2 linked regions of the Starkeya sp. ORNL1 genome follow. The protein of the gene in region 1 interacts with the protein of each later gene in a pairwise test. Links are inferred from orthologs where the notes say so. Each region holds a gene or a part of one and is shown on either strand. Other genes may lie near its edges.

The links. The genes of interacting proteins can lie anywhere in the genome.
Region 2: the proteins of G3545_RS15365 (region 1) and ptsN interact in binary tests that used the Escherichia coli proteins (3 or more experiments, as listed by UniProt). The link is inferred for Starkeya sp. ORNL1 from one-to-one orthologs.

What each region holds. Positions count from the first base shown.
Region 1 is NZ_CP048834.1:3,230,914-3,235,514, forward strand. The notes cover bases 1-3,281. They hold G3545_RS15365 (sensor histidine kinase KdpD), read right to left. Parts: upstream 2,886-3,281; coding sequence 201-2,885; downstream 1-200. Other genes in these bases: G3545_RS15360 (response regulator), read right to left, coding at 1-197; kdpC (potassium-transporting ATPase subunit KdpC), read right to left, coding at 3,102-3,281. In the rest of the region: more of kdpC, read right to left, coding at 3,282-3,716; potassium-transporting ATPase subunit KdpB, read right to left, coding at 3,727-4,601. UniProt on the Escherichia coli protein: Member of the two-component regulatory system KdpD/KdpE involved in the regulation of the kdp operon. KdpD may function as a membrane-associated protein kinase that phosphorylates KdpE in response to environmental signals.
Region 2 is NZ_CP048834.1:2,480,160-2,484,362, reverse strand. What follows is about bases 1,321-4,203. They hold ptsN (PTS IIA-like nitrogen regulatory protein PtsN), read left to right. Parts: upstream 1,321-2,471; coding sequence 2,472-2,936; downstream 2,937-4,203. Other genes in these bases: G3545_RS11945 (NAD(P)-dependent alcohol dehydrogenase), read right to left, coding at 2,986-4,059; raiA (ribosome-associated translation inhibitor RaiA), read left to right, coding at 1,764-2,369; rpoN (RNA polymerase factor sigma-54), read left to right, coding at 1,321-1,555. Outside these bases: more of rpoN, read left to right, coding at 1-1,320. UniProt on the Escherichia coli protein: Seems to have a role in regulating nitrogen assimilation.

The sequences.
Region 1 (4,601 bases):
AGCACCTCCTTGCCGTCCATGTCCGGCAGGCCGAGATCAAGCACCACGATGTCCGGGCGGCGATTGACCACCATCGCCAATGCCTCGGTGCCGGTCTCGGCGCGCAGGCTCTCATAGCCGTTCGCGGCCAGCGCCGGGCCCATGAAGCGGTGGATGGCGGGCTCGTCATCGACGACGAGGACGCGGACCGGATGCATCGCCTACTCCTCCCCCGCCGGCGCCGGCGCAATGGGCAGCCGCAAGGCGACGCGGGTGCCGCTGCGCTGGCCGGGTGCCGGGCTTCGCGCAGACACGGCGCCGCCATGGGCTTCCACAATGCCCTTGGTGATGGCGAGGCCGAGGCCGGAGCCGCCCTCGGTGCCGCCGTTTCGCGCCGCGCGCACGAACTTCTCGAAGACGTGCGGGAGCGTCTCGGCCGGAATACCAGGTCCGTCGTCGGTCACCGCGATCACCATCTGGCCGTCGATCACCGTCGCCGACAGGCCGATGCGGGCATCGGTGCCGGCATAGCGCACCGCATTGCCGACCACATTGGCCAGCGCCTGGTCGAGCAGGCTCTGGTCGGCCTCGATCAAGGGCAGCTCGGGCGCAGCGGTGACCACGAACTTCTGCGGCGCGCCGCGCTTGCGGGCCGCCGCCACGGTGCGGTTCATCAGTTCGACCACGTCGATCCAGTCCTTGCGCATGTCGAGCGCTCCGGCCTCCAGCCGGGTCATGGAGAGCAGATTGCGCACCATCTGGTCGAGATGCTCGGCCTCTTCGCGCACATGCACCAGCAGGTCGCCGCGCTGCGCCTCGGGGATCTCGTTCCCATAGTCGATCAAGCTGGTCGCCGCGCCGAGGATGGAAGCGAGCGGGGTGCGGAAATCATGGCTGATGGAGGCGAGCAATATGTTGCGCACCCGCTCGGTCTCGGCCGCGGTGCGGGCATTGGTGACTTCGAGCGAGAGATTGGTGCGCACCAGCGCCGCAGCGGTCTGCTCAGCGAGCGTCGCCAGCAAGGTGTCGCTTTCGGCGTCCGGCGGCAGCGACGGCGGGCGTTCGATACCGATGACGCCGATGCGTCGATCCGCGGCCGGGCCGGCAAGCGGCAGGAAATACCAGGGCGCGCTGGGCAGCGTGGCGGTGCCGGCACCGGCCGGGTCGCCGTGGTCGAAGGTCCAGCGCGCGGCGGTCATCGAGGCGGTATCCAGCCGGTCCTCCGGCGGCCACGCGCTGGCGATGGCGATATCGCCGCCATTGGCGAGCAGGATCACGCTGGCGCGGCCGAGCGCGGCGTGCAGCTCGACCGCCGCGGCCTCGGCGACCGAGGCGCCATCCGGCAGCGCCGAGAGCTTGCGGGTGAACTCGTAGAGCCGGCGCGTCGCCCGCACCCGCTGCGCCGCCGCTCGGGCCTGCTCACGTGCCCGGCCGGCAATGGTCGAGATCAGCACCGCGACACCGAGGAAAATGACCAGCGCCAGCAATTCGTGCGGGCGCGCCACGGTGAAGGTGTCGACCGGCTCGATGAAGAAGAAATTATAGGCGAGGAAGGACAGCACCGAGGCGGAGATCGCCGGCCAGACCCCATAGCCGATCGCCGGTACCAGCACCGCCAGCAGATAGAGCATCGAGACGTTCGGCAAGGCGATGAATTCGGTCAGGCCAAGACCGGTGATGGTCGCCAGCGCGACGCAGAGCGCCCCGGCGACATAGCCGGTGATGGGCCCGGGGGATGGCAGGCGCCAGGTCCCGCGCCGGCCGGTGTCCGGCGCCTCGGCGGTGACGACATGGACCGCGACGCCGCTCGCCGCCTTCACCAGCGCATCCACCAGCGTGTGCCGCGGCCAGAAGTGCAAACGGCGGGGACGCGCCTTGCCGACGACGATCTGGGTGATGTTCTCGAAACGGGCGAAGCGCAGCAGCTCAGCGGCAATGTCGGAGGCGACCAGCGAATGGGTCTCCGCCCCGAGGCTGGAGGCGAGCCGCATGCCGGCCTCCAGCCGCGCCCGGTCGGCGGCGGAAAAGGTGCGGCCGGGGCGCTCCACCGTCACCGCGAACCAGGAGGCATCGAGCAGGTCCGCCAAGCGCTTCGCCTCGCGCACCACGCGCTCGGCGGCGACATCCGGACCGACGCAGACCAGCAGGCGCTCGCCGGCGGCCCACGGCCCTTCGATCGCCGAGCCCTGCATGCGCTCCAGCAGGTCGCTGTCGACCCGGGCGGCGACGCGTCGCAAGGCGAGCTCGCGCAGCGCGGTGAGGTTGCTCGGCTTGAAGAAGCTCTCCACCGCGCGGGTCGCGGTGTCCTCGACATAGACCTTGCCGTCGGCAAGGCGCTTGATCAGCTCGTCGGACGGCAGGTCGACCAGGATGATCTCGTCGGCCTTCTGCAGCGCCGTGTCCGGCACCGTCTCGCGCACCCGCACCCCGGTGATGCGCTGCACGACGTCGTTCAGGCTCTCGACATGCTGGATATTGAGCGTGGTCCAGACATCGATGCCGGCGGCGAGCAATTCCTGCACGTCCTGCCAGCGCTTGGGATGGCGGCTGCCGTCGATGTTGGAATGGGCGTATTCGTCGACCAGCAGCAGGCCGGGATGGCGGGCCAGCGCGGCCTCGAGATCGAATTCCGGCACCAGCCGGCCACGATAGGCAATGCCGGTGCGGGGCAGGACATCGAGGCCCTGCACCAGCGCCTCGGTCTCGGCGCGGCCATGGGTCTCGACGATGCCGACCACGACGTCTCGGCCGGCCGCCTTGGCGACACGGGCGGCGGAGAGCATCGAGAACGTCTTGCCGACGCCGGGGGCGGCGCCGAGGAAGATACGCAGCTTGCCGCGCGACTCCCGTTCCGCCGCTGCAAGCAGGGCGTCCGGCGAGGCACGCGGCGTCTCGTCTGAGCTCATGCCGCGGCCCGCATGGAACGGCGCTTCAAGCGCATGTGGTCAATGCCTGACCCATGATCGAAACAAGCGGGCGGCACGGCTTTCTTCTCCCTCTCCCCATTGGGGAGAGGGTTGGGGTGAGGGGTCTTCGCCGCTCCGCAATCGTGTCCCCCCTCACCGACCCGCTTCGCGGACCACCTCTCCCCATTGGGGAGAGGGAAGTCATTGGTCAGTCTCTCAGGAGCTCGGCGTGCTGTTCGCCCCTCCGGCCGGCGGGGTACCGGTCGGCCGGACGGCGATGTCGAGCGCGAGATTGAGTTCGAGCACATTGACGCGCGGATCACCAAAGACACCGAGCTGGCGTCCTTCTATGTGCGCCGTCACGAGATTGCGGACAAGCGCCTCGTCGACGCCGCGGGCCTTGGCGACGCGCGGTACCTGCGCCAGCGCATAGGCCGGCGAGATGTGCGGGTCGAGGCCGCTGCCCGAGGTGGTGATGGCGTCCGCCGGCAGCGGGTTGGCGATGCCGCTGGCGCGCATGGCGTCGCTATCCGCCTTCAGGCGGTCGGCCAGCTTGGCGCTGGTCGGACCGAGATTGGTGCCGGACGAGGCCGAGGCATCATAGCCGGTCCCCGCCGCCGAAGGCCGAGGGCGGAAGTATTCGTCCTTGGCGAAGTTCTGGCCGATCAGTTCGGAGCCGACGGGCTTGCCGTCGCGCTCGATGAGGCTGCCGCGCGCCTGGGCCGGGAAGATGGCTTCCGCCACCTCGGTCATGGCGAGCGGGTAGGCGATGCCGGTGATCAGCGTGAAGAGCACGATCATTCCGATCGCCGGGCGAAGAAATTCGAGCATGGTCCTATCCTCACGCAAGGCCGACGGCGGCGACGACGAGGTCAATGAGCTTGATGCCGACGAACGGCAGGATGATGCCGCCGACGCCGTAGATGAGCAGGTTGCGAGCGAGCACGGAGCCGGCCTCGCGAGCCTTGTATTCGACGCCGCGCAAGGCGAGCGGGATCAGCGCGATGATGATCAGCGCGTTGAAGATCACCGCGGAGAGGATCGCGCTCTGCGGCGAGTGCAGGCCCATCACGTTCAACAGGCCCAGTTCCGGGATCGCGGTGATGAACAGCGCCGGGATGATGGCGAAGTACTTCGCCACGTCGTTGGCGATGGAGAAGGTGGTCAGCGCGCCGCGCGTCATCAGCAATTGCTTGCCGATGCCGACGATCTCGATGAGCTTGGTCGGATCACTGTCGAGATCGACCATGTTGCCGGCCTCGCGGGCGGCCTGGGTGCCGGTCTGCATGGCGACGCCGACATCGGCCTGCGCCAGTGCGGGCGCGTCATTGGTGCCGTCGCCGCACATCGCCACCAGCCGACCCTGGCGCTGCTCGTTGCGGATGTAAGCCAGCTTGTCCTGCGGCGTGGCCTCGGCGATGAAATCGTCGACGCCGGCTTCGGAGGCGATGGCCGCGGCGGTGATCGGGTTGTCGCCGGTGACCATCACGGTGCGGATGCCCATGCGGCGCAATTCGGCGAAGCGCTCCTTGATGTCCGGCTTCACCACGTCCTTGAGGTGGATGACGCCGAGCAGCCGGTCATTCTCGACCAGGCCGAGCGGCGTGCCGCCCGAGCGCGAGATGCGCTCCACCGCGGCGCTGAAGACCGGGATCTCCGGCGCGGCGCGATCGGTGACGCTCATGACGAAGCGCTTCACCGCATCGATGGCGCCCT
Region 2 (4,203 bases), 750 kb from region 1 along the record:
GCGCCTCGAATTCCGCCAGACCCAGGCACTGGTGATGACGCCGCAGCTGATGCAGGCCATCAAGCTGCTGCAACTCTCCAATCTCGACCTCGTCGCCTATGTGGAAGCCGAACTCGAGCGCAATCCGCTGCTCGAGCGCCAGACCGAGCCGGAGCACGAGCCGGTTGCCGAGCATGGCGGCGAACACGGCCACCCCGAACACGGCCTCGATGAGCCGCCGGCCGCCCAGCACGGCGACGGCGAGGTCCGTGCCTCCGACTGGATGGAAGACCGGCTGGAATCCAGCCAGACCATTGCCGACCGGCTCGACACCGGCCTGGAGAATGTCTTCCCCGACGATTCCGGCCGCGAGAGCGCGACGCCGACCGCCAGCGACAGTGCGGCCTATTCGGAATGGGCCGGCGTCGGCTCCGGTGGTCGAGACGATGACGGCTATAATCTCGAGGCCTTCGTGCCTGCCGAGACCACGCTGGCCGACCATCTGGAGCGCCAGCTTATGCTCGCCGTCACCGATCCGGTGCTGCGGCTGATTGGCCATAACCTCATCGACCTCATCGACGAGGCCGGCTACCTCACCGCCGATCTGGCCGAGGTGGCGGAGCGGCTAGGTGCCCCGGTGGGGGCGATGGACACCGCCCTGGGACTTATCCACAGCTTCGATCCGCCCGGCATCGGTGCGCGCACGCTGTCCGAGTGCCTGGCCATCCAGCTGAGGGAGCGCAACCGCTTCGACCCGGCCATGGCGGCATTGCTTAACAATCTGGAATTGCTGGCGAAACGCGATTTCGGCCAGCTCCGACGGCTGTGCGGCGTCGATGACGAGGACCTTGCCGAGATGGTGGCGGAAATCCGCCGCCTGAACCCCAAGCCCGGCCTCGCCTTCGGCTCCGGCCATGTGCAGCCGGTGGTGCCGGATGTGTTCGTGCGCGGCGCGCCGGATGGTTCCTGGCTGGTGGAGCTGAACTCCGACACCTTGCCGCGCGTGCTGGTCAACCAGGCCTATTATTCCCGGGTCCACAAGACCACGCGGAACGATCGCGAGAAGGCCTTCCTCACCGACTGCATGCAGACCGCGACCTGGCTGACCCGCTCGCTGGACCAGCGGGCGCGCACCATCCTGAAGGTCGCCACCGAGATCACGCGCCAGCAGGACGCGTTCCTCACTTTGGGCGTGCAGCATTTGCGGCCGCTGAATCTGCGCATGGTGGCCGACGCCATCGGCATGCACGAATCCACCGTCTCGCGCGTGACGTCGAATAAATACATGGCGACGCCACGCGGAATCTTCGAGATGAAATATTTCTTCTCGTCCTCCATTGCCTCGGCTGATGGCGGCGCCGCGCATTCGGCCGAATCAGTGCGCTTCCGCATCAAGCAGATGATCGATGCCGAGAGCGCCGACGACGTGCTCTCCGACGATACGCTGGTGCAGCGGCTGCGCGAGGCCGGCATCGACATCGCCCGCCGCACCGTGGCCAAGTATCGGGAAGCCATGCGGATTCCCTCGTCGGTACAGCGCCGGCGCGAGAAACTGGCGAGCCTCGCCGGGAGCTAGGTACCGGCCCGGGCCGGGCAAATGGCCGCTTTGAACAGGTGATCCGGGGGTATTCAGAGGTCGACTTTTTTGTGTCCGTTGACACATTCCCTCGCGGCTCCTACCTGTTAAAGGCGCCGGCCGGGCAAGTTGGGGGTTCGGGCGAGGCGCCGCATGAAAAGCCGGTAACGGCGGCAGGCGGCTTCGCCCAGATAAGGGACGAGTCACGATGCCGCTGCGCGTTTCGGGTAAGAATCTCGACGTCGGCGAGGCATTGCGGCAACGGGTTTCCGACCGTATTGCCGATGCCTTGGGCAAATATTTCGATGGCGGCTGGTCCGGTCACGTGACCGTCGCGCGGGAAGGTTCCGGATATCGTTCGGACTGTGCGCTCCATCTCGACAGCGGGACGGTGCTGCAGGCCCATGGCGATGCCCAGGACCCGTATTCCAGCGCGGACGCCGCGGTGGAGCGCATCGAGACACGATTGCGCCGCCACCGGGAGCGCTTCAAACGCCATGCAGGCGCCACCACCGCGACCGGAGAGCGTCCGCCGACCAGGGACGAACTGGCGGCGCTGACGGTGCTGGAAGCGCCGGGCGAGCACGACGTGGATGGCTTCGAAGGCTGGAGCCCCACCGTCGTCGCGGAGGCCACCACCAGCCTGCCGAGCCTCGCGGTCAGCGATGCGGTGCTGGAGCTGGATTTCACCGGCTGCTCGGTGCTGGTGTTCCGCCATGCCGGGCATGGCCGCATCAATGTCGTCTATCGCCGCGCTGACGGCCATGTCGGCTGGGTCGATCCCCCGGCCGCCCGTACGGACGATATCAATTGAGCCCTCATATGTTCAGCACTGCCGTCGCCACGGGCCTTAAGCGGCCCGGCGGCGGCGCTTTCACGCGCGGGCGCGAAGGCGCCGATCACCTGGTGAGCGCCCATGCCCCTCAATGACATACTGACCACGGCGTCGGTCTTCCCTGCGCTGCGGGTCGGCAGCAAGAAGCAGGCGCTGCAGGAGCTCTCGGCTCGCGCCGCAGAGCTCCTGAAACGCGACGAGCGCGAGATCTTCGAAACGCTGAACCAGCGCGAGCGGCTCGGCTCCACCGGGGTGGGGAACGGCATCGCCATCCCCCACGGCAAGCTCGCCAAGATGGACCGGCTGTTCGGCATCTTCGCCCGGCTCGACAGGCCGATCGATTTCGAGGCGCTGGACGGCGAGCCGGTGGACCTCATCTTCCTGCTGCTGGCGCCCGAGGCGGCCGGCGCCGACCACCTGAAGGCGCTCGCCCGCATCGCCCGCCTGCTGCGCGACCATGAGGTCGCCAACAAGCTGCGCATGACACGCGACCCCTCCGTCATTCACGCCATATTGACCGGCACCGCCGCCTCCGACGCGGCCTGACCAGTATTTGCCTCCCCCGCTCGCGGGCCCGCGAGGGGGAGGGGGACCTTCAAGGCGTGATGGCCACCTTCAGCACGCCGTCGCGCTGATGCGCGAACAGGTCGTACGCGGCCTCGATCTCGTCCAGCTTGAAGCGGTGCGTCACCAGCGGCTTGAGGTCGACCCGGCCGGACGCCACCACATCCATCAGCCGTCGCATGCGCTCCTTGCCGCCGGGGCAGAGCGTGGTGACGATCTTGTGGTCGCCGAGCCCGGCAGCGAAAGCGCCGAGCGGGATCGTCAGGTCGCCGGAATAGACGCCGAGGCTGGAGAGCGTGCCGCCGGGCCGCAGCACCTTGAGCGCGGCCTCGAAGGTCGGCTGCGTGCCGAGCGCCTCGATCGAGGCATCGACGCCGCGGCCATCGGTCAGCGCCATGATCTGCTCCACCGGATCGCCGGCGCGGAAGTCGACCACATGGTCGGCGCCGAGCCGCCTGGCGATGGCAAGCCGCTCGGGGACCGTGTCGACGCCGATGATGGTGGTGGCGCCCTTCAGCTTCGCACCCGCCACCGCGCACAACCCGATCGGCCCCAGCGCGAACACCGCCACGGTGTCGCCGATGCGGATTTCCGCGCTCTCCGCGCCCGAGAAGCCGGTCGACATGATGTCCGGACACATCAGCACCTCCTCGTCGGAGAGATGGTCCGGCACCGGCGAGAGATTGGCGAGCGCGTCGGGCACCAGCACATATTCGGCCTGCGTGCCGTCTATGGTGTTGCCGAACTTCCAGCCGCCCATGGCCTTGAAGCCGTGCCTGGTGCCGGCGCCGTCCTGCGAGCCGCAGCCGCACAGGCAGGCATAGGAATGCCCGCTCGGCGTGATGGCGCCGACAATGACGCGCTGGCCTTCGCGATAGCCGCTCACCGACGAGCCCAGCTTCTCGATGATGCCGACCGGCTCGTGGCCGATGGTGAGCCCCTTCGCCACCGGATATTCGCCCTTGAGAATATGCACGTCGGTGCCGCAGATCGTGGTGGTGGTGACGCGGATCAGGGCGTCGAGCGGGCCGACGTCGGGGACAGGCTTCTCGTCGAGCACGATGCGCCCGGGCTCGACAAAGATGGCGGCCTTCATCTTCGGCATGGCAATCTCCTCGCTTGCATGTGCGGAGAAGGTCTCCCGCGGCAGCGGCGGGGGCCATGACCTCGATCAAGGATACCGGAACCACGTCATCCTGAGAGGCTGACCCGCAATTGCAAGAACGAGCGTCATTCCCGGCCTTGTGCC